Regions from separate parts of the Pseudonocardia sp. EV170527-09 genome, predicted to be linked through region 3. Evidence: predicted binding sites of a transcription regulator. Region 3 holds the regulator's gene; each other region holds the start of a gene.

Region 1 (7,801 bases), on a different contig from region 3:
GCATCACGGCGGTCAAGGCTATCGGCACCGCCCGGGCCGCCTGCCACCAGGTTTCCGGCGCCGCCTCACAGCAGGCTCAGCTGCCCCGCGTCCGGGTCCGGTGGCCGCACCGGCGCGACCGGCTGCCGGGTCCACCCCGGGTCCCGCGGGTTCGGTTCGGGCCGGTCCAGGCCGTGCCGGGCCAGCAGCGGGGAGACCCGCCGGGCCAGGGCCCTGCGGTAGTCCGGTGTGGCGTAGGACCCGCCGCGGTAGAGCCGCTCGTAGCGCGGCAGCAGCACGGGCTGGGTCCGCCCCAGCCAGGCCAGGAACCACTCCCGGGTCCCGGGGCGCAGGTGCAGCGCGAGGACCGTGGCCCGGCTCGCCCCGGCAGCGGCGATCTCGCCCAGCAGTGCGTCGAGGGCCTCGGTGGAGTCGGTCAGCCAGGGCAGCACCGGGGCCACCATGACCCCGCAGGGCAGGCCGGCGTCGGTGATCCGGCGGACCAGGTCGAGCCGGGCCCGCGGGCTCGGCGTGCCCGGCTCCAGGTGCGACTGCAGCTCCCGGTCCAGCAGCGCGACCGACACCCCGGTGCCGACGCGCACGTCGGCGTTCGCGGCCGCGAGCTGCGGCAGGTCCCGGCCCAGCACGGTGCCCTTGGTCAGGACGGAGAACGGCGTGCCGGAGCGGGCCAGCGCGCCGATCACCCCCGGCATCAGCCGGTAGCGGCCCTCCGCCCGTTGGTAGGGGTCGGTGTTGGTGCCCATCGCGACGTGCTCGCGCCGCCACGACGGCCGGGCCAGCTCCCGCTCCAGCACCCGGGCGACGTTCACCTTGACCACGATCTGGGAGTCGAAGTCCGCGCCCGCGTCCAGGTCCAGGTAGGTGTGGGTGTTGCGGGCGAAGCAGTTGTGGCTGACCACCCCGGCGGCGACGAAGTCACCGGTGCCGGTGGTGATGTCGACCATCGGACGGAGGGTGCCGGTGTCGCGGATCGACACCACCCGCGGCGCTCCCCCGGGCGGCTCCTCGACGCGGGCGCCGCCGACATCACGCATCCGGGCCACGGCCGGGTCGGTCACCGCGACCAGCCGCAGCTGCTCGGCGACCCCGCCCAGCACCCGCAGCGCCCGCACCCCGGGCCGGGCCGAGGGCTCCGAGGCCACCCGGAACCCGAGCCGCCGCAGCGCGTCGACGCAGGCGCGGGCGAGCGTCTCCTCGCCGGGCACGATCCGCAGCACCCCGGCGGAGACCTCGCCGCAGGCGTCGACGATCCCGCCGACGAAGCCGGCCGACCAGCCGCGGGCGGGCCGGTGCGGCCAGGCCGTCGGCGACGGTGCGGGCGCCGCGAGCATTCCGGCGGCCACGGGCACCGGCCGCGCGGTCAGCAGGTGGTGGGCGCGGGCGAGCGCCTCCAGCTCGACCCAGCCGGTCGGGAACGGCTCGGCCCGCACCCGCCCGCGCACCGCGTCGGCCCGGACCAGCCCGCAGAGCCATCCCTCGGCGTACCCGTCGGGCCGGGGCCCGCCCGGGACCGCCGCCGCACCGGGCCCGACCAGTGCCGTCCCCGGTGTCAGGTGCGGCCGGTCCGCCGAGGAACGGCAGCGCCCCGGGCGCACGTGTGCCCAGCCGGAGGTGGTGAGGAAACGGTGTTCGGCGGACGTGACGAGCACCGTGCCGTCGTCGAGGGTCACCTCCTGCGCCCGGCGCCGGGTCGACCAGCGCGCGAGCACCGGGGTGCGGACGAACCGGCACCGCCCGCCGCCGTCGGCGAGGGTGCCGACCACCTCGTCACCCGGGCGCAGCTGCCCGATGGGCCGGGACCGGCCGTCGGCGGTGAGCACCGGGGTGTCCGGGACGAGGCAGTAGGTGCAGGCGTGCGAGCAGCCGCGGTACGGGTTGACCGTCCACCCGAACGGCACCGGCGACGACGACGGCACTCGGTTGAGCACCGATCGCGCCTCGACCTCGTGGAACACCGTGTCCGCGAACCCGGGGGTGCGCACCGAGCGCAGCAACCCCCGCATCCCCGGCAGCGCCGTCGCGTGTCCGACACCGTCCGCCCCGACCTGCTGTCCGTCCCATCGCACCGCCCTAGTCGAACACAAGTTCGAACGCCGGACAACCGGTCGTCGCCGGGCGGTCGCGTCCGGGCGAACGGCACCCCGCAGGCCGAAGATCGTTTGCAAGGATGCGGACGTGCCCCCGCCCCCGCCCGGCCCGCGCGACCCGTCCGCCTCCGACGGCGGCCGGCCCACCGCTCCGCGGACGGGGGGACGGCGACGTGCCGAGGACCGGGCACCGGGCGCCTCGGGCGGTCACCGGCTCCCGACCGAACCGGCGCGGCACCGGGCCCGGCGGACACCGGGCACACGGACACCCGGCACCCGGACACCCGCCCCGCGCCGTCCGTCCCGCGAGGAGAACGGCGCCGGCACCTCCCCCGCACCGGCAGGACGTGCCGCGCCGCACCCCGCCGGCGGCGGCACCGACAACGGCACCGACAGCAGGGACGGCAGACACGGCAGGCACGACAGGCACGACGACGGTGCCGAGACCGGCCCGATCCCCCGCGCCGGGCACCCGGGCGGCTGGGGCGACTGTCCCGGCGCGGCGGGGCCCGGCACCACGACCGGCGCACCGGCACCGCCCGCCACCGGGCACGACCACGGCGCGGGACTCGGGGAAGGACACGGGGAAGGACACGGAGAGGCACACCGAGCGGCACACCGAGAGGCGCACAGCGCGGGACACAGCCAGGGACACGAGCAGGGACACGGCCACGGGCACGGTGCCGCGTCCCCGGCCGGACGACGGGTGCGGAGGCTGCTCGTCGCGCTGCTCGTGCCGTGCGTGCTCGCGACGCTCGCCGGGGTGGCCCTGCTGTGGCCCGGGGCGACCCCGGTCCCGGAGATCCCGCCCACCCAGCAGGTGCACGGCACCGTCACCACGGTGCAGGTCGCGGACTGCTCCCCCGGCGCCGGGGACCGTCGCTGCACGGGGGTGACGGTCGCGTTGTCCGACGGGCCCCGTGCCGGACGGGACCTGGTGCAGCTGGTGCCGAACGAGCCGTCGACACCGCGGTTCGCGGTGGGTGACCCGGTCACCCTGTCGTGGTCGGGCGCCAACCCCGACGACGCGGGCTCCTACCAGCTCGTCGACTTCCAGCGCGGCGCCCCGCTGGGGTGGCTCGCGGCGGCGTTCGCACTGGCCGTCGTCGTGCTGGGACGGCTGCGCGGGTTCGCGGCGCTGGTCAGTCTGGCGCTGAGCTTCGTGATCCTGCTGTGGTTCGTGCTGCCGGCGATCCTGTCCGGTGGCTCCCCGCTCGCGGTCGCGGTCACCGGCGCCTGCCTGATCATGTTCGTGGTGCTGTACCTGACCCACGGGTTCACCGCGCGGACGTCGTGCGCGGTGCTCGGCACACTGGCCTCGCTCGCCCTGATCGGGCTGCTCGGCTACCTGTTCACCGTCACCTCCCGGCTCACCGGGCTCGACGACACCACCGCCACCCTGATCGGCACGCTCGGCCCGGGCGTGCCGATCGACCCCCGCGGCCTGGTGCTGGCCGGGCTGGTGATCGGCGCGCTCGGTGCGCTGGACGACGTCACCGTCACCCAGGCGTCCGCGGTGTGGGAGCTGGGCGCGGCGAACCCGGGGATGAGCGTGCGCGAGCTGTTCGCCGCCGGGATGCGGATCGGCCGCGACCACGTCGCGTCCGCGGTGAACACCCTGGTGCTGGCCTACGCCGGGGCGGCGCTGCCGCTGCTGCTGTTGTTCACGGTCGCCGCCGGTGGGGTGACACAGGTGCTGACCAGCCAGGACGTGGCGACCGAGATCGTGCGGACGCTGGTGGGCAGCATCGGGCTGGTCGCCGCCGTCCCGGTGACGACCGGGCTGGCCGCGCTGGTCGTCGGGCGGCGCTGAGTCCGGCCCGACGCGCTTCCCGACGCCCTGCCCGACGCCCTGTCGGCCTATCCGGCGGGCTGCAGCACGAAGTCGTAGCGGGCCCCGTACCAGGGGCTGTCGCTGTGCCCGCCGTCCGGCGTGGGGCCGGGCTCGTGGCGGTCGAACGCCACGACGAGCTCGCGCTTCACACCGAACACGACGTCGGAGTCGAGGTACTCGGTGCCCTCCCGGAACAGGTGGGTGATCAGCGGTGCGTAGCCGGGCACGGCGAGCAGGAAGTGGATGTGCGCGGGCCGCATCGGGCTGATGTCGGTGCGCGAGATCAGCTCGCCGACCGGGCCGTCCATCGGGATGGCGTAGCCGAGTGGGGCGATGGTGCGCAGGCAGTAGCGGCCGTCGGCGTCGGTGGTGTACTTCGCGCGCAGCCGGGCCTCGTCGACGTCGAGCTGGGCCTCGTAGGTGCCGTCGGCGTCGGACTGCCACACGTCGAGCACGGCGCCGGGGACGGCGGTGCCGTCGAGCGAGCGGACGGTGCCGTGCACGAACAGCAGGTCGCCGGGCAGCCCGTCGGACATGTCCGCGCCGAAGTCCTTCTCCGGGGAGCCGTCGATGTGGAACGGGCCCAGCACGGTCGCCGGGGTGGCGGCCGGGTCGAGGCGGTGGTTCTGCTGGACGACGAGCATGGACAGCCCGAGCACGTCGGAGGCGAGGATGAACTCCTCGCGCTTGTCGTCGGAGATCTGCCCGGTGGCGGTCAGCCAGTGCACCGCGGCCGTCCACTCGTCCTCGGTGAGGTGGGTCTCGCGGGCGAAGTCGTGCAGGTGGCGCACCAGGGCGGTCATGAGCTCGGCGGTGCGCGGGTCGTGCGCGGTGGCCCAGCGCGCGACGGCGGCGTCGGTGATCGTGTCCTCGGTGACGGTGGTGGGCTGCGTCATCGCGGGTCTCCCTCGGGCTGGTAGGGGTCGGGGTCGACGGACCGGTTGTGCAGGTCCACGGACAGGAAGATGTCGTTCGCGACGGGGTGGCGCAGCTCCTCCGCGAGCTGACCGATCAGACCGGCGGTCCGGGCGAGCAGCGCGAAGCCGCGCAGCAGCTCCAGCGGCAGCCCGAGGTCGGCCAGCGCCGCGCCGCAGACCCCGGCGCCGTTGAGCGGCAGCGTCCGGCCCAGCACCTGCGGGTGCACCCGGCCGATCGCGGCGAACAGGCGCAGGTGCGGGCCGAGCAGCCCCTCCTGTTCCGCGATGGTGAACAGCCGCGGGGTGCGGGGGTCGCCGTCCTTGTGGACGTGGTGGCCGAGGCCGGGCACGAACCGCTTCGCGGCCCGCTGCGCGGTGACGACGTCGAGCGCGACGGCGTCCCAGCCGTCGTCGTCGGTGGGGCGCTCGGCGGGCAGGTGGTCGTGCAGGAACCGGCCGCAGTCCTCGGTGACGCCGAGGAAGCGCGAGCCGCCACCGAGCAGGCCGGCGGCGAGCGCGCCCTGCACCGAGTCCGGCGCGGACAGGTGGGTGAGCCGGGTGACGATCGCGGTCGGGGTGAACCCGTGGTCGGCGAGCGCGGCGAGGACGGCCTCGAACACCCGTGTCTCGCCGGGGGTCGGGCGGCGCTGGGTGGCGAGCCAGAACGCGAGCTCACCGAACCCGACGGTGCCCATCACGTCCTCGGCGAGGTCGTGGCCGAGCAGGGTGATGGCGTCCTTCGACGAGGCACCCAGGGCGGTGGGGTAGGTCATGAGTCGAGCCACTTCCGCAGGTCGGCGCCGTGCTCGTCGAGCTGCGGCGGAGGGAGCCGGTAGACGGCCGGGGTGGCGGAGAAGCGGACCGGGTGGCGCGTGGTGGGCACCGCCCGCTCCCCCTCCCCGACGGTGACGACGGGGTCGAGGCCGAACCGCTCCGCCATGGCGAAGCCGCCGTCGATGGTCTGGATGGGGCCCGACGGCACGCCGGCCTCGGTGAGCAGCTCGAACCACTCGACCGCGCCACGGGTCGCGAGCCGCTCCTCCAGCAGCGGGCGCAGCGCCTCGCGGTGCACGGTGCGGTCGGCGTTGCGGGCGAAGCGGGGGTCGTCGGCGAGGTCTCCGACCCCGAGCACGACACAGAGCTTGCGGAACTGGGCATCGTTGCCGGCGGCGACGATGAGGTCGTCGTCGGCCGTCGGCATCGGCTCGTAGGGGAACACCGAGGGGTGGGCGTTGCCCATCCGGTACGGCACGGTGTCCCCGGCGACCCAGGCGGAGCTGTGGTTGACCAGCCCGGTGAGCGCCGAGGAGAGCAGGTTGACCTCGACGTGCTGGCCGGTGCCGGTGCGGTCGCGGTGGCGCAGCGCGGCCAGGATCCCGATCGCGGCGTGGTTGCCGGCCATCACGTCGAACACCGAGATGCCCGCCCGGTACGGCGGCCCGTCCGGATCGCCGGTGAGGCTCATGAGCCCGGACATCGCCTGGACCATGAGGTCGTAGCCGGGCACGTGCGCGCCCGCGCCGGAGCCGAACCCGGAGATCGAGGCGTAGACGACGCCCGGGTTGGTCGTGGCGACGGCGTCGAAGTCCAGCCCGAAGCGGGTCATCCCGCCGGGGCGCAGGTTCTCGATGACGACGTCGGCACGCCGCGCGAGCTCGCGGGCGGCGGCGAGGTCGGTCTCGTCGCGCAGGTCCAGCGCGATGGAGCGCTTCCCGCGGTTGATGCCCAGGTAGTAGGTGGACTCCCCGTCGCGCTCGGGCGGCATCCACGTCCGGGTGTCGTCGCCGGCCGGCCCCTCGACCTTGACGACGTCGGCGCCCATGTCGGCCAGCAACATCGTCGCGTACGGCCCGGCCAGGATGCGCGAGAAGTCGGCCACGAGGATGCCCTCGAGCGGCCCGCCGGTTCCGGCTTCCGCCATCAGTTCCTCCGAAGTGATCGCCGTACGGACGCCTGTCCGCCAGACGATCGTGGCCCTGCCCGGGCCGCGAGGTCAAGCCGGGGCGGACACGGTCACGTGCGGGGCGGTGGCGAGCCGGGCGAAGTCTGCGCTGATGTCGCCCGCGGTCTGCAGCAGCAGCGGCAGGTGGTGTTCGAGAAGGGTCTCGAGCGAGGTCTCCGCGGCGTGACAGTTGACGTTGACCCCGGCGATCACCCGGCCCTCGCCGTCGCGCAGCGGCGCGGCGACCGAGCGGATGCCGGGCGCCAGCTGCTCGTCGGTGAGCGCCCAGCCGCGGGCGCGGACCTCGCGCAGCTCGGCGTCGCGCTCGGCCGGGGTGGGGGCACTGCGCGGGGTCAGCCCGGACCGCGACGGCTCGGCCAGCACGCGTTCCAGCTCGTCCGGGGCGAGCGCGGCGAGCTGCACCTTCCCCAGCGAGGTCGACGCCGCCGGGAACCGGGTCCCGATCTGGACCGACAGCGCGACGATCTTGGGCACCGCGACCCGCGCGACGTACACGATGTCGCTGCCGTCGAGCTGGGCGATCGAGCACGACTCGTGCGTGCGCTCGACCAGGCGCTCCAGGTGCGGACGGGCGACGTCCCACAGCCCGGTGGAGCGGACGTAGGCGACGCCGAGGTCGAGCACCCGCGGCGTGAGGGTGTACCCACGCTCGCAGGCGCGGACGTAGCCGAGCTCGGCCAGGGTGAGCAGCACCCGGCGCACGGTCGGCCGGGCGAGCCCGGTCGCCGCGGCGAGGTCGGCCAGGGTCATCTCCGGCCGGCCGGGCCGGAACGCGGTGATCACCTCCAGGCCGCGGGCGAGCGCCTCGATGAAGTCCGGGCCGGTCCCGTCGCGTGGCATGGGCGTCACGGTAGCGCCTCGCGTCCGCCCTGCGGACACGCCGCGACCGACCGCACGGCGACGGCGGCCCGGACGGTGACAGCCCGGACGTTGACAGCACAGCCAGCGTGCGCGACAGTGACCGCCGTTCCACGATGTCCGTACAGCGGACTTCTGTCCG
Region 2 (7,801 bases), on a different contig from region 3:
GCTCGCCGACCCGTCCGTGCCCAAGGCCGCGCACGACGTGAAGCCGGTGCTGCACGCGCTGCGGGCGCGGGGCTGGACCCTGGGCGGGCTGACCAGCGACACCGCGCTCGCCGCGTACCTGGCCAAGCCCGGGCAGCGGACCTTCGACCTGGCCGACCTCGCGCTGCGCTACCTGCGTCGCGAGCTGCGCACCGAGGAGCCCGCCGACGGTCAGCTGTCGTTGCTGGGCGGCGAGGAGGAGGCCGACGCCCGGGCCGCCGAGCAGGAGATGCTCGCGGCCTCGGCGATCGCCGAGCTCGCCGACGCCCTCGACGCCGACCTCGCCGAGCGGGGCGGCAGCGAGCTGCTGGCCGACCTCGAGCTGCCGCTGGCGTTCGTACTGGCCGACTGCGAGGCCGCCGGGATCGCCGTCGACGGCGAGACCCTGTCCGACCTGGAGTCCGACTTCGGCACCCAGGTCCGGGAGGCCGCGCGGCAGGCCTACGAGGTGATCGGCAAGGAGATCAACCTCGGCTCGCCCAAGCAGCTGCAGGTCGTGCTGTTCGACGAGCTGGAGATGCCCAAGACCAAGCGCACCAAGACCGGCTACACCACCGACGCGGACGCGCTGGCGAGCCTCTACGCGCAGACCGAGCACCCGTTCCTGCAGTTCCTGCTGCAGCATCGCGACGCGACCCGGCTGAAGGTGACCGTCGACGGGCTGATGAAGTCCGTCGCCGAGGACGGCCGGATCCACACCACGTACTCGCAGACGATCGCCGCGACCGGCCGGCTGTCCTCCACCGACCCGAACCTGCAGAACGTGCCGATCCGCACCGCCGCCGGGCGCCGGATCCGGGACGCGTTCGTCGTCGGGTCCGCGCCGGACGGCACGCCCTACGCCGAGCTGCTCACCGCGGACTACAGCCAGATCGAGATGCGGATCATGGCGCACCTGTCCGAGGACGCCGCGCTGATCGAAGCCTTCCGCTCACAGCACGACTTCCACGCCGAGACCGCCGCCCGGGTCTTCGGCGTCGCGGCCACCGAGGTGACGCCCGAGCAGCGCGCCAAGATCAAGGCGATGAACTACGGCCTGGCCTACGGGCTGTCGGCCTACGGCCTGTCCGGGCAGCTGCGGATCTCCACCGAGGAGGCGAAGGGGCTGATGGACGACTACTTCGCCGGGTTCGGCGGAGTGCGCGACTACCTCGCGGGAGTCGTCGACCAGGCCCGCAAGGACGGCTACACCGCCACCATCCTGGGGCGGCGGCGCTACCTGCCCGACCTGACCAGCGACAACCGTCAGCGTCGGGAGATGGCCGAGCGGATGGCGCTCAACGCCCCGATCCAGGGCAGCGCGGCGGACATCATCAAGGTCGCGATGCTCGGGGTGTACCGGGCGTTGCAGGCCGAGGGGCTGCGCAGCCGGATGCTGCTGCAGGTGCACGACGAGCTCGTCCTCGAGGTCGCCGAGGGCGAGCGCGAGGCCCTGGAGGCGCTCGTGCGTCGTGAGATGGCGGCCGCGGCGGACCTGTCGGTGCCGCTGGAGGTGTCGGTGGGGTCCGGCCGGAGCTGGGACGCCGCGGCGCACTGACCCGCGCCAGGGTCAGCCGGCGACCGCTCCCGGGGTGGGCGCGGTGCCGGCTCCCGTGCCGAGGGCGGGTACGGAGCGGGGGCGCAGATGTCCCGGTGCCAGGATCCGGGCGGCGCGGCCCAGCTCCGCGACGAGCTGCTCGACCGCGACGTCCTGACGGCGGGCCGTGGCGTGCAGGATCGCGCAGAGCCGCCCGACCGTGTCGGCGGTGTCGGCCGTGCCCGCGTCGCCCGTGGTGTCGGCCGTGCCTGCGGTGCCTGTGGTGCCGGCCGTGACACCGGTCGTGGTGTCGGCCGTGGCGCCGGTCGGGGTGGCACGGGGGCCGGTGCGGCGTCGGATGTCGCGTTCGTGGCGCAGCACCGCGGCCAGGTCGCGCCCGGCGGCGGCGAGGACGTCGGCGTCGTCGGTGTGGACCGAGACGACCGCCTCGGCGTCCCCGGCCGCGGCCACCGCGCGTTCCGCGGAACGCGACCACGCCCGCAGCGCACGCCGCCCGGCCAGCGACGGGGGAAGCCCCAGACCGTCGGACTCGGCATCGGCCAGGGCGACCAGCAGCTCCCCGATCAGGACGGCCCGGCGGGCCCAGGTCGCCCGGTCCCCGGGCAGACCCCGGTGCACAACGACGCCCCCCTGCGCGGGGACGGCCGGTGGCACGTCGGGGCGGCGGGGATGCGGGACCGGGGACGACATCGGCGTCACCTCCTGCGGTGCCGACGTCGGTAGGGTCGCAAACCCTCCCACCTGCTGTTACGGCGCGGCGGCGGACGGTGCGGGCCCCCCGCCGGACGGTTCGTGCCCGGCGTCCGGCGGTGCGGCTCCCGGCGTCGCGGATCCCCGCGGTGCGGCTGTCGGCGGTAAGGCCGTCTGCGGTGCGGCCGCCGCCCGTTCCAGGATCGTCAGCTCGGCGGGGCCGACGCGGAGCACGCCGTCGTCGAGGGGCTCGCAGCGGACCCCGCCCCGGCCACGCAGCGCGGCCCACGCGCCGTCGCCGATCTCGGTGTCCATCCAGCGGCACGGCGCGGCGGCGCGGTGCGCGCGGAAGCGGACCGGGCCGTCGCCGGAGTCCAGGGCGAACAGCGCGCCGGTGCCGCCCCGGCCCGGTGCGGCGAGCGCGTCGACCGGGGCGCCCCGCAGCACGATGTTGCGCCGCGCCGCCCGCGGGGTCGCGGTGGCCTCGACGACGTCGCCGAGGACCGTGCGCAGGTGGTCCAGCGACTCCGCGGCCAGCAGCGTCACCGCGGCCCGGGCGTGCGCCGGTCGGCCGGCGTAGCGGTCGCCGACGATCCCGTGGCCGGCGCGCACCCGGACCTCGTCGCGCAGCGGCGGCTCCGGGTCGGGACGCGGCCCGTCGGCGGGCCTGCCCTCGTAGGCGTGCCGGGAGGCGACCACCAGTGCGGTGATCTCGACCCGCATCAGTTCAGCCCGGTCAGGAAGCGGATCACGGCCTCTCGGGTCAGCTGCGCACCGGGACTGCCGAAGGGGCGGTCGAAGACGTGGTCGGCGTAGGGGACGGTGACCAGCCTGCCGTCGACCCCCGCGGATCGGAGCTGCCGGTCGTAGGCGGCGACCCGGTCGGGCAGGACGTAGTGGTCCGCGGAGCCGACCAGCAGCAGGGTCGGTGGGAGCCCGGGTCGCACCTGCTCGGCGGGGGAGAGCAGCCGCAGCAGGCCCGGCGCCTGGTCGGCGGTGCCGCCGAACAGGGTGCGCGCCACGTCGGGGTCGACCAGCGTCAGGTCGACGGGCGGGTAGTAGGCGACCACGCCGACCGGCGGCGGGCCGGGCGTCGGCGGTGGGGCGTCGGCCGGGCCGGTGCCGCCGTACGCGGCGGGTGCCTCGGAGCACGCCAGCGTCCCGTCGAGCAGCCCGGAGGTGACCGACAGCGCCAGCGTCGCCCCGGCGGACTGCCCGCCCAGGACCAGCCGCGCGGGGTCCAGACCCGCCTCGCCCGCGTGCGCGCGGACCCAGTCGACGGCGCACGCGACGTCGCGCTGCTGGTCACGGCCGACGGGCTCGGGCGGCGGCAGCCGGTAGTCCACCGCGGCGACCGCCCAGCCGCGCTCGGCGAGCCACCGGTTCAGCGCGGTGCGGTCGCTGCGGTCCCCGCTGGTCCACGACCCGCCGTGCACCCAGACCATCGTCGGATGTGGACCCGCGCCGGTCGGCAGGTAGAGGTCCAGCGTGCGGCCGGGGGCGAACTCCACCGACCGGTCGGGCTTCCCGTCGGGCTGGCCCAGCTCGGTCAGCGCCGCCGTCCAGTCCAGCGGGACGCCCTGCTCGGACGCGGCCCGGCCCTGCGCGGCCAGCACCGTGACCGACCCGACGACCGCCGCCAGGGCGAGCACCGCCGTCGCGACGCCGGTGAACCGGGCGCCCGCGGCCCGCGCGGCCAGCCCGAACAGGATCCCCAGCACTCCGGCGAGGGCGACGTGCAGCGGGTATGCGCCGGACAGGAACGACCCCGCGAGCCCGATCGCCGGGGTCTCGGGGCGGAACGTCCCCACCAGCACGACCAGCAGCAGCGCGGCCCACACCCACGCGAGGACCCGGAGGAACGACGTCACCTGCGCACCCTGTCATCCCGCTCCGTCCGGCCCGGCCCGGACCCGCCGGTCCGGCGTGCCCGCCCGGATGGGACCGTCCCGACCGGTACGGTTCTCGAACGGCTGTGCGGTCCGAGGCGAGGGGGACGCGGTGCGGGTGCTCGGGGTCGACCCCGGACTGACGCGGTGCGGCATCGGCGTCGTCGAGGCCGGTGCGGGCCGGACCGTCGGGTTCGTCGACGTCGGCGTCGCCCGCAGCGAGCCGGCCCTGCCGCTGGAACGGCGGCTGCTCGCCGTCGCCGACGAGGTGGAGCGCTGGGTGGCCCGGCACCGACCCGACGTGATCGCCGTCGAGCGGGTGTTCAGCCAGAACAACGTCCGCACCGTGATGGGCACCGCGCAGGTCAGCGGCGTCGTCGCGCTCGTCGCGGCCCGGGCGGGGCTACCGGTCGCCTTCCACACCCCCAGCGAGGTGAAGGCCGCCGTCACCGGTGAGGGCCGCGCGGGCAAGGCGCAGGTCACCGCGATGGTCACCCGGCTCCTCGGCCTGGACGCACCCCCGAAGCCCGCCGACGCCGCCGACGCGCTCGCGCTCGCCATCTGCCACTGCTGGCGCTCACCGATGATCGACCGGATGGCGCAGGCCCAGGCCCGCGCCGAGGAGCTGGCCGCGGTGCACCGGGCCCGGCTGGCCGAGGCCCAGCGGGAGCGGGGTGGCACCCGGCCCGGTGCCGCCGAGCAGTGGGCCGCGGCACGCGCGGCGGCCGACGCCCGCTCGGCCGGCGGGTGGCGCGCGCGCTGACCCCTCTCGCCCGGTGGTGGCGTGGTGTCGCGTGCGGTCCGGTCGGTGCGGCCCGGTAGCGTCGGTGCTCGAACGGTCGTTCGTCGGAAGGGGACCTGTCAGTGATCCACTCGGTGCGCGGTCCGGTGCTGGAGATCGGGCTGGACCACGCGGTCATCGAGGTGGGTGGGGTCGGGCTCGCGGTGTACGCCACCCCCGCCACGCTGGGCGGGCTGCGTCGCGGGGACGAGGCCCGGTTGCCGACCACGCTGGTGGTGCGCGAGGACTCCCTGACCCTCTACGGGTTCGCCGACGCCGAGGAACGCGAGCTGTTCCTGCTGCTGCAGACGGTGTCCGGGATCGGGACGCGGCTCGCGCTCGCGACGATCGCGGTGCTGGAGCCGGACACACTGCGCCGCGCGCTGGCCGACGGCGACCTGGCCGTGCTCACCCGCATCCCCGGCGTCGGGCGCAAGAGCGCCGAGCGCCTGGTCGTGGAGCTGCGCGACAAGGTGACCGCGCCGGCTGCGGTGCCCGCGGGCGCCGTCGCGGCCGCACCGGCCCCGATGCTCGGGGTGCGCGACCAGGTCGTCGAGGCGCTGCTCGGGCTCGGGTTCACCCAGCGCCCGGCCGAGCAGGCCGTCGACGCGGTGCTCGCCCACGCCCCCGACACCGACGCCCGGGACCTGCTGCGCACCGCGCTGTCGAGCCTGGGCAGGTCGCGGTGACCGACCCCGACCCCTACGCCGGGGTCGGCGGCCGGCTCGACGAGCGCGCCGTGGACGCCGGGGTCCAGCCGGGGGACACCGACGTCGAGGCGTCGCTGCGGCCCCGTTCGCTGGCCGAGTTCGTCGGCCAGCCCCGGGTCCGCGAGCAGCTGCAGCTGGTGCTGGAGGGCGCCCGTCGCCGCGGCGACCCGCCGGACCACATCCTGCTGTCCGGCCCGCCCGGGCTCGGCAAGACCAGCCTCGCCATGATCATCGCCCAGGAGATGGGGGCCGCGATCCGGCTGACCTCCGGCCCGGCGCTGGAGCGTGCCGGGGACCTCGCGGCGATGCTGTCCAACCTCGTGCCCGGCGACGTGCTGTTCATCGACGAGATCCACCGCACCGCCCGGCCCGCCGAGGAGATGCTCTACCTCGCGATGGAGGACTTCCGGGTCGACGTCGTCGTCGGCAAGGGCCCGGGGGCGACCTCGATCCCGCTCGAGGTCGCGCCGTTCACCCTGGTCGGCGCCACGACGCGGGCCGGGTCACTGACCGGTCCGCTGCGCGACCGGTTCGGGTTCACCGGGCAGATGGAGTTCTACGACGTCCCCGAGCTGGAACTGGTGCTCCGCCGTGCCGCCGGGATCCTCGGCATCGACCTGCGCCCCGACGGCGGGGCCGAGATCGCCGGTCGCTGCCGCGGCACCCCCCGGGTGGCGAACCGGCTGCTGCGCCGGGTCCGCGACTACGCCGAGGTCCGTGCGGACGGGGTGGTCACCCGGGAGGTCGCCCGCGACGCGCTGGCCGTCTACGACGTCGACGAGCTCGGCCTCGACCGCCTCGACCGCGCCGTGCTCGGCGCGCTGGTCCGTTCCTTCCACGGCGGCCCGGTCGGGGTGTCGACCCTCGCCGTCGCGGTGGGGGAGGAGCCCGGGACCGTCGAGGAGGTCTGCGAGCCCTACCTGGTGCGGGCCGGGATGATCGCCCGCACCCCGCGCGGGCGGGTCGCGACCCCGCTGGCCTGGACCCACCTCGGGCTCACCCCGCCCGCGGACGCGCCGGCCGGGCACCGGACCGACCCGCTGTTCTGACCCGGGCGCGCCGCCGGGGCACCGGAGCGCACGGCCGGTCGCACATGGGAGGATCCGGACGGACCGAACGGATCGGGCAGCGCCCGGCCGGGACGACGGGCACCCTGGTGCCCGCACACCGCGCGGAGCCCTCCGGACACCGCGTGCCCCGACCGGCGACCCGGACCGGGACGTCGGAACGATCCGGGCGTGCGACTCGTTCCGGGGCAGGTCGGACAGTCGACAGGTCTCGGACGACGCCGTTCGGCCCGCCGCACTGCGACGAGCGGTCCGCCGCCGGGAGGGGGCAGGCCGTCGGTGTCGGTCCCGGCTGGCACACTCACGATTACGAGACGAGACGGAGACCCCGCACGATGACATCAATTCTCGCCCAGCAGGCCGGTGGCGGCTCGAGCATCTTCTCCCTGCTGCCGTTCCTCATCATCCTGCTGCTGTTCGTGCCGTTGTTCCTCAACGGCCGCAAGCAGCGCAGGCAGATGGCGGAGACGCAGGCGATGCAGCAGGCGCTGGAGGACGGCGACGTCGTCGTCACCACGTCCGGGCTGCGGGGCACCATCGTCGACGCCTCGTATGAGGACACGATCGACCTCGAGATCGCCGACGGCGTGGTCACCACCTGGCTGCGTGCGGCGATCCGGGAGAAGGTCACGACCGACGAGGCGACGGAGGAGACCGTCGCCGAGCCGGCCGACAAGGACGCGTCGGAGAACAAGCCGACCATCCACTGAGCACGTCGGGAACGGGCCGGACGGCCCGTTCCGGCGGCCTCGGCGTCCGTACCGGGTCCGGCCGCGGCTCTGCCGCACCGGCCCGGTGGGACGGCGACCGACCGTGAGGCCGGCCGCGGCCGCCGCACGAGTCGGATCAGGAGAACGATCACGTGGCAACGTCGTCGGGGCAGCAGCACGTGCGCCCCTGGCGCTACCTGACGGCCTTCGCAGGCATCGTCGTGGTGCTGTACGCACTGGTGTTCCTCACCGGGGGCGGCAACCTCACGCCGAAGCTGGGCATCGACCTGCAGGGTGGCACCCGCGTCACGCTCACCGCGCGCACCACCGACGGGCAGCCACCGCCGCGTGACCAGCTGGTCCAGGCGCAGGACATCA
Region 3 (7,801 bases):
GTTGACGATCTGCATGGAGCCGCCGCCGACCAGCTTCTTGAACTTGACCAGCGCCAGGTCCGGCTCGATGCCGGTCGTGTCGCAGTCCATCATCAGGCCGATCGTGCCGGTCGGGGCCAGCACCGACGCCTGCGCGTTGCGCCAGCCGTTGACCTCACCGATGTCCTGGCACTGCTTCCAGACCTGGGTGGCGAGCTTCTGCACCGGGGTGCTGGAGGCGAAGGTGCGGATGCGGTCGTTCTCCGCGGCGTGCTTGCGGATGACCCGCTGGTGGGCCTCGGCGTTGCGCGCGTAGCCCTCGTACGGGCCGACGACACCGGCGAGCTCGGCGGAGCGCTTGTACGCGGCACCGGTCATCAGCGAGGTGATGGACCCGGCGAGCGCGCGGCCGCCCTCGGAGTCGTACGCGTGGCCGGTCGCCATGAGCAGCGCGCCGAGGTTGGCGTAGCCGATGCCCAGCTGGCGGAACTTCCGGGTGGTGTCGGCGATCGGCTCGGTCGGGAAGTCCGCGAAGCAGATCGAGATGTCCATCGCGGTGATGATCAGCTCGACGGCCTTGGCGAAGGTCTCGGCGTCGAACCGGTCGTCGGAGTCGAGGAACTTCAGCAGGTTCAGCGACGCCAGGTTGCAGCTGGAGTTGTCCAGGTGCATGTACTCCGAGCACGGGTTCGACGCGCTGATGCGGCCGGACTCCGGGGTGGTGTGCCAGTCGTTGATCGTGCCGTCGTACTGGATGCCCGGGTCGGCGCAGTTCCAGGCCGCCTCGGCGATGCCGCGGAAGAGCGTGCGGGCGTCGACGCGCTCGATGACCTCGCCGGTCATCCGGGCACGCAGACCGAAGTCGGTGCCCTCCTCGACCGCGCGCATGAACTCGTCGGTGACGCGGACGGAGTTGTTGGCGTTCTGGTACTGCACCGAGGTGATGTCGGAGCCGCCCAGGTCCATGTCGAAGCCGGCGTCGCGCAGGACGCGGACCTTGGCCTCCTCCTTGGCCTTGGTCTCGACGAACTCCTCGATGTCGGGGTGGTCGACGTCGAGGACGACCATCTTCGCCGCGCGCCGCGTGGCACCGCCGGACTTGATGGTGCCCGCGGAGGCGTCGGCACCGCGCATGAACGAGACCGGGCCCGAGGCGGTGCCGCCCGAGGACAGCAGCTCCTTCGACGAGCGGATGCGCGAGAGGTTCAGGCCGGCACCGGAGCCGCCCTTGAAGATCAGGCCCTCCTCGCGGTACCAGTTCAGGATCGACTCCATGGTGTCGTCGACCGAGAGGATGAAGCAGGCGCTGACCTGCTGTGGGCTGGCGGTGCCGACGTTGAACCACACCGGCGAGTTGAAGCTGAACACCTGGTGGATCAGCATCCAGGTCAGCTCGTGGTCGAAGATCTCGGCGTCGCCCTCGGTGGCGAAGTAGCCGTGCTCGAGACCGGCCCGCTTGTAGGTGCCGACGACCCGCTCGACGAGCTGCTTCAGGCTCGACTCACGGGTGTCCGAGCCCACCGCACCGCGGAAGTACTTGCTGGTGACGATGTTGGTGGCGTTGACCGACCAGCTGCGCGGGAACTCGACGCCGCGCTGCTCGAAGTTGACCGTGCCGTCGCGCCAGTTGGTCATGACGACGTCGCGGCGCTCCCACTCCACCTCCTCGTAGGGGTGAACCCCTTCGGTGGTGAAGACACGCTGGACGGTCAGGCCGGGCGCGCGCTTGGCGCCGGTCTTCCCGCGGCTGCGCGCCGGCTTGGTAGCCGCGCTCTCACCGGTGTCTGTCGTCGGGCCCCCGACGGTCTCGGTCATGCATGCCTCCGCACTTGTCACCGTGTATCACCCGCGCGCTGGGGTGCGCGGACGGTCTTCCCCTCCGGTACGACCTGCGACGACGGCCGGTACCGGTCGCCCCCTCGCGGGGTGCGCGCCGGACCCGTGCCGCCGAGCGGCTCACCCGTCCCGGTTGTGGCCGGCCTCGTCGTCGGCTGCTTCCCCGGCAGCCGCCGAACGCAGGTCGGCGATCTCCTTCTCGAAGTCCTCGATGGAGGAGAAGGAGCGATAGACGCTCGCAAATCTCAGGTACGCGACCTCGTCGAGCTCACGCAGCGGCCCGAGGATCGCCAGTCCGACCTCGTGGCTGGGAAGCTCCGCCGCCCCGCGTGCCCGCACGGTCTCCTCGACCCGGTGGGCGAGCTGCTGCAGGTCGTCCTCGTCGACCGGCCGGCCCTGGCACGCCCGCCGAACCCCGCTGACGACCTTCTGTCGACTGAAGGGCTCGGTCACCCCACTGCGCTTGACGACGGCGAGCACGGCCTCCTCGACCGTGGTGAACCGTCGTCCGCACGAGGTGCAGGACCGGCGCCGACGGGTGCAGGTCCCGTCGTCGGCGGTCCGTGAGTCGATCACGCGGGAGTCCGGATGCCGGCAGAACGGGCAGCGCATGGACGCTCACACCCTCTCCCGTAACGTTCCGGAAACTCTCCGCAGCGATCCATCCCCCCAACCAGTGGCGGAACAACGTCAATGTAACCCCTACATCTAGGGGTCCGCCATCCCGGGGCCCACGCCGCGCCGAGCTTCGCCCGATCGGGATCCGAGCGTTGCACACCACGTTCCGCGACCGGCTCGTCGCCGACGATCATGGAGCGGGACATCGGCGCTGGTGGCGCCGAGGAACGTCGCGCGCGGCGCCGTCCGTCGCGCCGCGGGGACCGCGACCGGCGGCCACCCGATGCGGGGACACGCCCGGCGGACGCGCCCGGCGGCACGCCGCCGACGATCCGGCGACATCCCGGCGACCGCAGCCCGACATCCGCGCGCCGGCCCAGCGCACGCCGTCACCCGATACGACGCCGGGCTCGGCGCCGGGTCGCTCCACACCGTCACCGCACCGTCGCCGCGGTGACCACGGTTGCCGCGCCGGCACCGCACCACGGCCCCGGCCGACCGGCTCCGTCCCGGGAGCCCGGCACGCCGGGACCGCACCACTGCACGATCCGGGCCGGACACGCCGGCACCACTCCGCGTCACCGGCCCGGCCCACCGGGACCGCACCACGGCCCCGACCCGTCTCAGCGCACGGCACCGACCGACGGCACGGCGGCCGCGGGGGCGTTCCAGCCCGCCGCCGCGTCGCCCAGCAGCCCGAGCGCCACCACCGCGGTCGTTGCGCACAGCAGCACCGCGACCCCGGTCAGGAACCGCTCCAGGCGCCCGCGGACCCGGCTGCGGGCCGGACGCGGGCGGGCCGGGACCAGGCAACGCCGGTCCAGCGGACGGACCGTGCGGGGCGCCGGCACGGCCACCGACCGCGGACCGGACGGCGCCGCGACCCGTGCGGGCCGCACCAGGGTCGCCGTGGAGCCCGGCGCCGAGGTGGTGCAGCGGGGCGTCCGGACCGCGACGTTCGGACCACCGGTGACGCCACGCGGGACCGTTGGACCAGCCGGTGCCGCGGCCCGGGCCGCGCGCCCGTGAGCCGTCGGACCGGGCGCCGTCGGACCGGGCGCCGAAACACCAGACGCCGGGACAGCGGGCGTCGTGGCGCGCCGGGAACGGGCGGCGGGGTGCCGCGCGACCGACTCGGTCAGTGCGCGCTCCCGTGCACCGTGGGCGGCCCACCGGTGTGCGGCGCGCGCGACGGCCGACGAGCCGGCACCGGCCGGACCGGCCGCCACACCCTCCGCGGCCCGCACCCGCTCCCGGGCGGCGCGCCGGGCGCGCGAGGTGGGGGCGCCGGGCGCGGGGGCACCGGTCAGGCAGCCGACCGCGCCGTGGTCGCGGATCCGCTCGTCGAGCTCTCGCATGGTTCCTCCTGCCGTCGGACCGCCCGTCCCCCGGGCGGTCTCGTCTCCCCCGCTCCCGACCGGCCCTTCCCCGAGCCCGGTCGAACGGGCGTACGAGCGGTGTAGCACCCGACACCGACAACAACCGCGTCTCCGCAGGTCACCGCCCGTGCCGAAGACGCTCTCAGCGTGGCGCGCCGACCGTGGGCGGTACGACCGGGCCGTGGGCGGCGACATCGGCGACCACCCCGAGCACGACGACCGCGGCCGCCGAGGCGAGCAGGACACCCACCGCCGCCACCACGCGGCGCACGGGACCCGACGCCGGGACGGGCCGCGCCACGTCGGCCGCGGTGCCGACCGGGGCCCGTCCGATGACCGTCACGCCCCCGATGACCGCTGCATCCACGATCGCCACCCCCACTGCCGTTCCCGCTGCCGGTCGCCCCGCGCGGCCGGACGGCGACGCGGACGGCATCCGATCGAACCGGTGTTCGATCGAACGCCTGTGCGATGTTCTACCACCACGGCCCGACGGAATCCACGACACGCCCCGGGTGACTTCGAACGCATGTTTGGCGAACGGGCCCGCGACGGCTAGGGTCGTCGCCGTAAGTACCCCGAGGAGGCGAATGCGATGGCAGCGGACGACACCGGACACGGTGGTCCCGGCGTGACCGGCACCGCCGCGGACCGGGGATCCGCGACGGTCCGGGAGTTCCCCGACCCCGCGACCGACACCCGCGGCCTGACCCCGCGGCAGAAGAAGGTCCTGGCCGTCATCCGGGACTGGGTGGACCGGTACGGCTACCCGCCCAGCGTCCGCGAGATCGGTGACGCGGTGGGCCTCACGTCCACCTCGTCGGTGCACCACCAGCTCCGGACCCTGGAGCGCAAGGGCTTCCTCCGGCGCGACCCGAACCGCACCCGCGCGGTCGACGTCCGCAGCCCGGAACAGATCGCCGGCACCGACGGGTCGGACTCCGACGCCGACACCGCCGAGCTGCGTTCCGCGCGGCCGGCGCCGGCGTTCGTGCCGCTCATCGGCGACATCGCCGCCGGTGGCCCGATCCTGGCCGAGCAGGCCGTGCAGGACGTGTTCCCGCTGCCGCGCGAGATCGTCGGCGAGGGCACGCTGTTCCTGCTCAACGTCAAGGGCGACTCGATGGTCGACGCCGCGATCACCGACGGCGACTGGGTCGTCGTGCGCCAGCAGCCGGTGGCCGAGCAGGGCGAGATCGTGGCCGCGATGATCGACGGCGAGGCGACGGTGAAGACGTTCCGCCGCAAGGACGGGCACATCTGGCTGATGCCGGCGAACGACGCCTACGACCCGATCCCGGGTGACGACGCGTCGATCCTCGGCCGCGTCGTGGCGGTCCTGCGCCGCCTCTGACCTCCTCGGGCGGCGCCCGGTTCCCGCGGTCAGCGGGACCGGCGGCGCCGTCCGTGCAGGGACATCGCGACGGCACCGGCCACCAGCAGCGCCGCGAGCACCGCGGCCCCGCCCGCGGCGGGCAGCCACGACGGGTACGTGCGGTACTCCGGCACCTCGACGGGCTGGGCCACGACGGGTGCCTGCGGGCCGGTCGCCGCGGGCACCGCGCCCGGGACGACGGTGATCGCCGCCGCGGTCAGGCCCCGGGCCTCGCTGCCGGAGTGCAGTGCACCCCGGCCGTCCGGGGCGATCGCCTCGCCCTGGGCCTCGTCCGGCAACGGCACCGGCAGTGGTGCGCCGCCCAGCGCCGCGACCAGCACGTCGGCCGTCGCCGGTCCGCCGACGGGCAGCGGGAACACCCAGGCGTCGGTGTAGGTCCGCAGCACGGCGGCGCGTCCGCCGTCGGCCCCGGCCGGTGAGACCCCGCCGCCGGTGATCGTGCGGGACCCGGCGGCCCCGAGCGGCCCGCCGCCGGTGCCCGACCAGGGCAGCACGACCTGTGCCACCCGGCGCAGCGGGACCGGGCCCCCGTCGTCGCGCAGCGGTGCGTCGGGTCGGTACACCCCGGCGGCCCCGGTGGTCTTGTCGACCAGCAGGGGCACGCCGTCGTCGCCGACCAGCAGCGCCTCGACGTCGCGCGGACCGTCGGGGTGGACCAGGTCGTACACGCGTGGCGGCCCGGCCGGGGGCAGCACGACGAGCCGGACCGAGCCACGCTGCGCCCCGTTGTCACCGGTGTCGGCGAGCCAGAGATCCCCGCCCGGTCCGAGCCCGAGGTCCTCGACGTCGGTGACCGGGACGTCGGCCTGCCGGGTTCCGGTGACCGCGCAGCCGGACGGGTCCAGGGTGAACGCCCGCGCGGTCCCGCCGCCGTCGACGATCGCGTGGTAGCGCTGCGGGGCTCCGCCGGGCGGGCCCTCGGCGACCAGCCCGGACAGCTCCGCCAGCCGTAGGTCGTCGACGGTGCAGACCGGGTGCGCCCCGGGCGGCGGCGCGGCCGCACCCGTGAGCGCACCGGTCAGGCAGAGGACCGTGGTCAGGCGGCGGGCCACGCCCCCGGGCCGCGGTGGCCCACCCGGCCGCCCATTCAGTGGCCCGCCGCCGTCGCCGGCAGGTCGGCGCCGGCAGCGGTCGGGAGGGCCGAGCCCGCCACCGCGAACGGCAGCACCGCGGTGCCCAGCTCCGGCTTCACCCGCGCCCGGATCCGGGTGCCGTCGGCGGTGTGGGACTCGGCGAGGATCTCGCCGTCGTCGTGCAGCCGTGCCACCAGCGCACCCTCGGTGTAGGGCAGCAGGAGGTCGACCTCGTACTCCGGTCGCGGCAGCCGCTCGGCGATGCGCTCGCGGAGCCGGTCGATCCCGGTGCCGCTGTGTGCCGAGACGAACACGGCGTCCGGCTGGGCGTGCCGCAGCCGGGCCAGCGCCAGGTCACCGGCCGCGTCGGTCTTGTTGATCACGAGCAGCTCGGGGGGCATCGTGTCGCCCGCGGCCTCCCCCACCTCGACGAGCACCTGACGGACCGCGGCGATCTGGTCGTCGGGCAGCGGGTCGGACCCGTCGACGACGTGCACCAGCAGGTCGGCCCGGGCGGCCTCCTCCAGCGTGGAGCGGAACGCCTCGACGAGCTGGTGCGGCAGGTGCCGCACGAACCCGACGGTGTCGGTGAGGGTGTAGTCGTGCCCGTCGGGTGTCTGTGCCTTGCGGGTGGTCGGGTCCAGCGTCGCGAACAGCGCGTCCTGCACCAGCACCCCGGCGTCGGTGAGCTGGTTGAGCAGGCTCGACTTGCCCGCGTTGGTGTAGCCGACGATCGCGACCGAGGGGATCTCGTTGCGGCGACGGCTGCCACGCTGGGTCTCGCGGACCTGGCGCATCGCACCGATCTCGCGGCGCAGCTTCGACATCCGCGCGCGGATGCGGCGCCGGTCCAGCTCGATCTTCGTCTCACCGGGGCCACGGCCACCGATACCGACACCGCCCGCGGCCCGGCCACCGACCTGCCGGGACAGCGCCTCACCCCAGCCGCGCAGCCGCGGCAGCAGGTAGGACAGCTGCGCGAGTTCGACCTGGGCCTTGCCGTCCCGGGAGCGGGCGTGCTGGGCGAAGATGTCGAGGATCAGCGCGGTCCGGTCGATGACCTTGACCTTGAGCCGCTCCTCCAGCTGACGGAGCTGGCCGGGTGACAGCTCGCCGTCGCAGATCACGGTGTCGGCGCCGGTGGCGCGGACGACCCCGAGCAGCTCCTCGACCTTGCCGGAGCCGATGAACGTGGCCGGGTCCGGGCTGGAGCGGCGCTGCACGAGGCCGTCCATCACCTCGGAACCGGCGGTCTCGGCGAGGCGGGCCAGCTCGGTCATCGAGTTGTCGGCCTGCTCGGCCGTGCCCTCGGTCCAGACGCCGACGAGCACGACCCGCTCCAGCTGGAGCTTGCGGTACTCGACCTCGGTGATGTCGGTGAGCTCGGTGGACAGCCCGTGGATCCGGCGCAGCGACGCGCGCTCCTCCAGGTCGAGCTCGCCACCCGTCGGAACCGGGTTCGACGTGGAGGGGGTCACGGAGGGGTGCGTGTGGGCATCAGTCATCTTGCCCCCATCCTC

Evidence for each region. The regulator LexA, encoded in region 3, represses DNA repair genes until DNA is damaged. The targets are predictions, from matches to a motif close to CGAACACGTGTTCG.
Region 1: a site for LexA is predicted at 2,076-2,089, ahead of FVA95_RS18200 (intein-containing Rv2578c family radical SAM protein). Genes of this name have one in related genera too.
Region 2: a site for LexA is predicted at 4,233-4,246, ahead of ruvC (crossover junction endodeoxyribonuclease RuvC). Genes of this name have one in related genera too.

What each region holds. Positions count from the first base shown of each region.
Region 1 is NZ_VRMC01000058.1:29,143-36,943, forward strand. It holds gene aspS (aspartate--tRNA ligase) at 1-7, opposite strand, end outside; gene FVA95_RS18200 (intein-containing Rv2578c family radical SAM protein) at 66-2,066, opposite strand; gene FVA95_RS18205 (YibE/F family protein) at 2,176-3,900, shown strand; gene FVA95_RS18210 (dioxygenase) at 3,948-4,817, opposite strand; gene FVA95_RS18215 (citryl-CoA lyase) at 4,814-5,611, opposite strand; gene FVA95_RS18220 (CaiB/BaiF CoA-transferase family protein) at 5,608-6,759, opposite strand; gene FVA95_RS18225 (IclR family transcriptional regulator C-terminal domain-containing protein) at 6,832-7,641, opposite strand.
Region 2 is NZ_VRMC01000039.1:34,409-42,209, forward strand. It holds gene polA (DNA polymerase I) at 1-1,576, shown strand, start outside; gene FVA95_RS14190 (hypothetical protein) at 1,589-2,266, opposite strand; gene FVA95_RS14195 (MOSC domain-containing protein) at 2,324-2,989, opposite strand; gene FVA95_RS14200 (alpha/beta hydrolase) at 2,989-4,137, opposite strand; gene ruvC (crossover junction endodeoxyribonuclease RuvC) at 4,268-4,918, shown strand; gene ruvA (Holliday junction branch migration protein RuvA) at 5,020-5,625, shown strand; gene ruvB (Holliday junction branch migration DNA helicase RuvB) at 5,676-6,695, shown strand; gene yajC (preprotein translocase subunit YajC) at 7,049-7,423, shown strand; gene secD (protein translocase subunit SecD) at 7,576-7,801, shown strand, end outside.
Region 3 is NZ_VRMC01000069.1:20,864-28,664, forward strand. It holds gene FVA95_RS20115 (vitamin B12-dependent ribonucleotide reductase) at 1-1,794, opposite strand, end outside; gene nrdR (transcriptional regulator NrdR) at 1,936-2,427, opposite strand; gene FVA95_RS20125 (hypothetical protein) at 3,057-3,791, opposite strand; gene FVA95_RS30915 (hypothetical protein) at 3,955-4,179, opposite strand; gene lexA (transcriptional repressor LexA) at 4,408-5,166, shown strand; gene FVA95_RS20140 (hypothetical protein) at 5,196-6,260, opposite strand; gene hflX (GTPase HflX) at 6,296-7,786, opposite strand.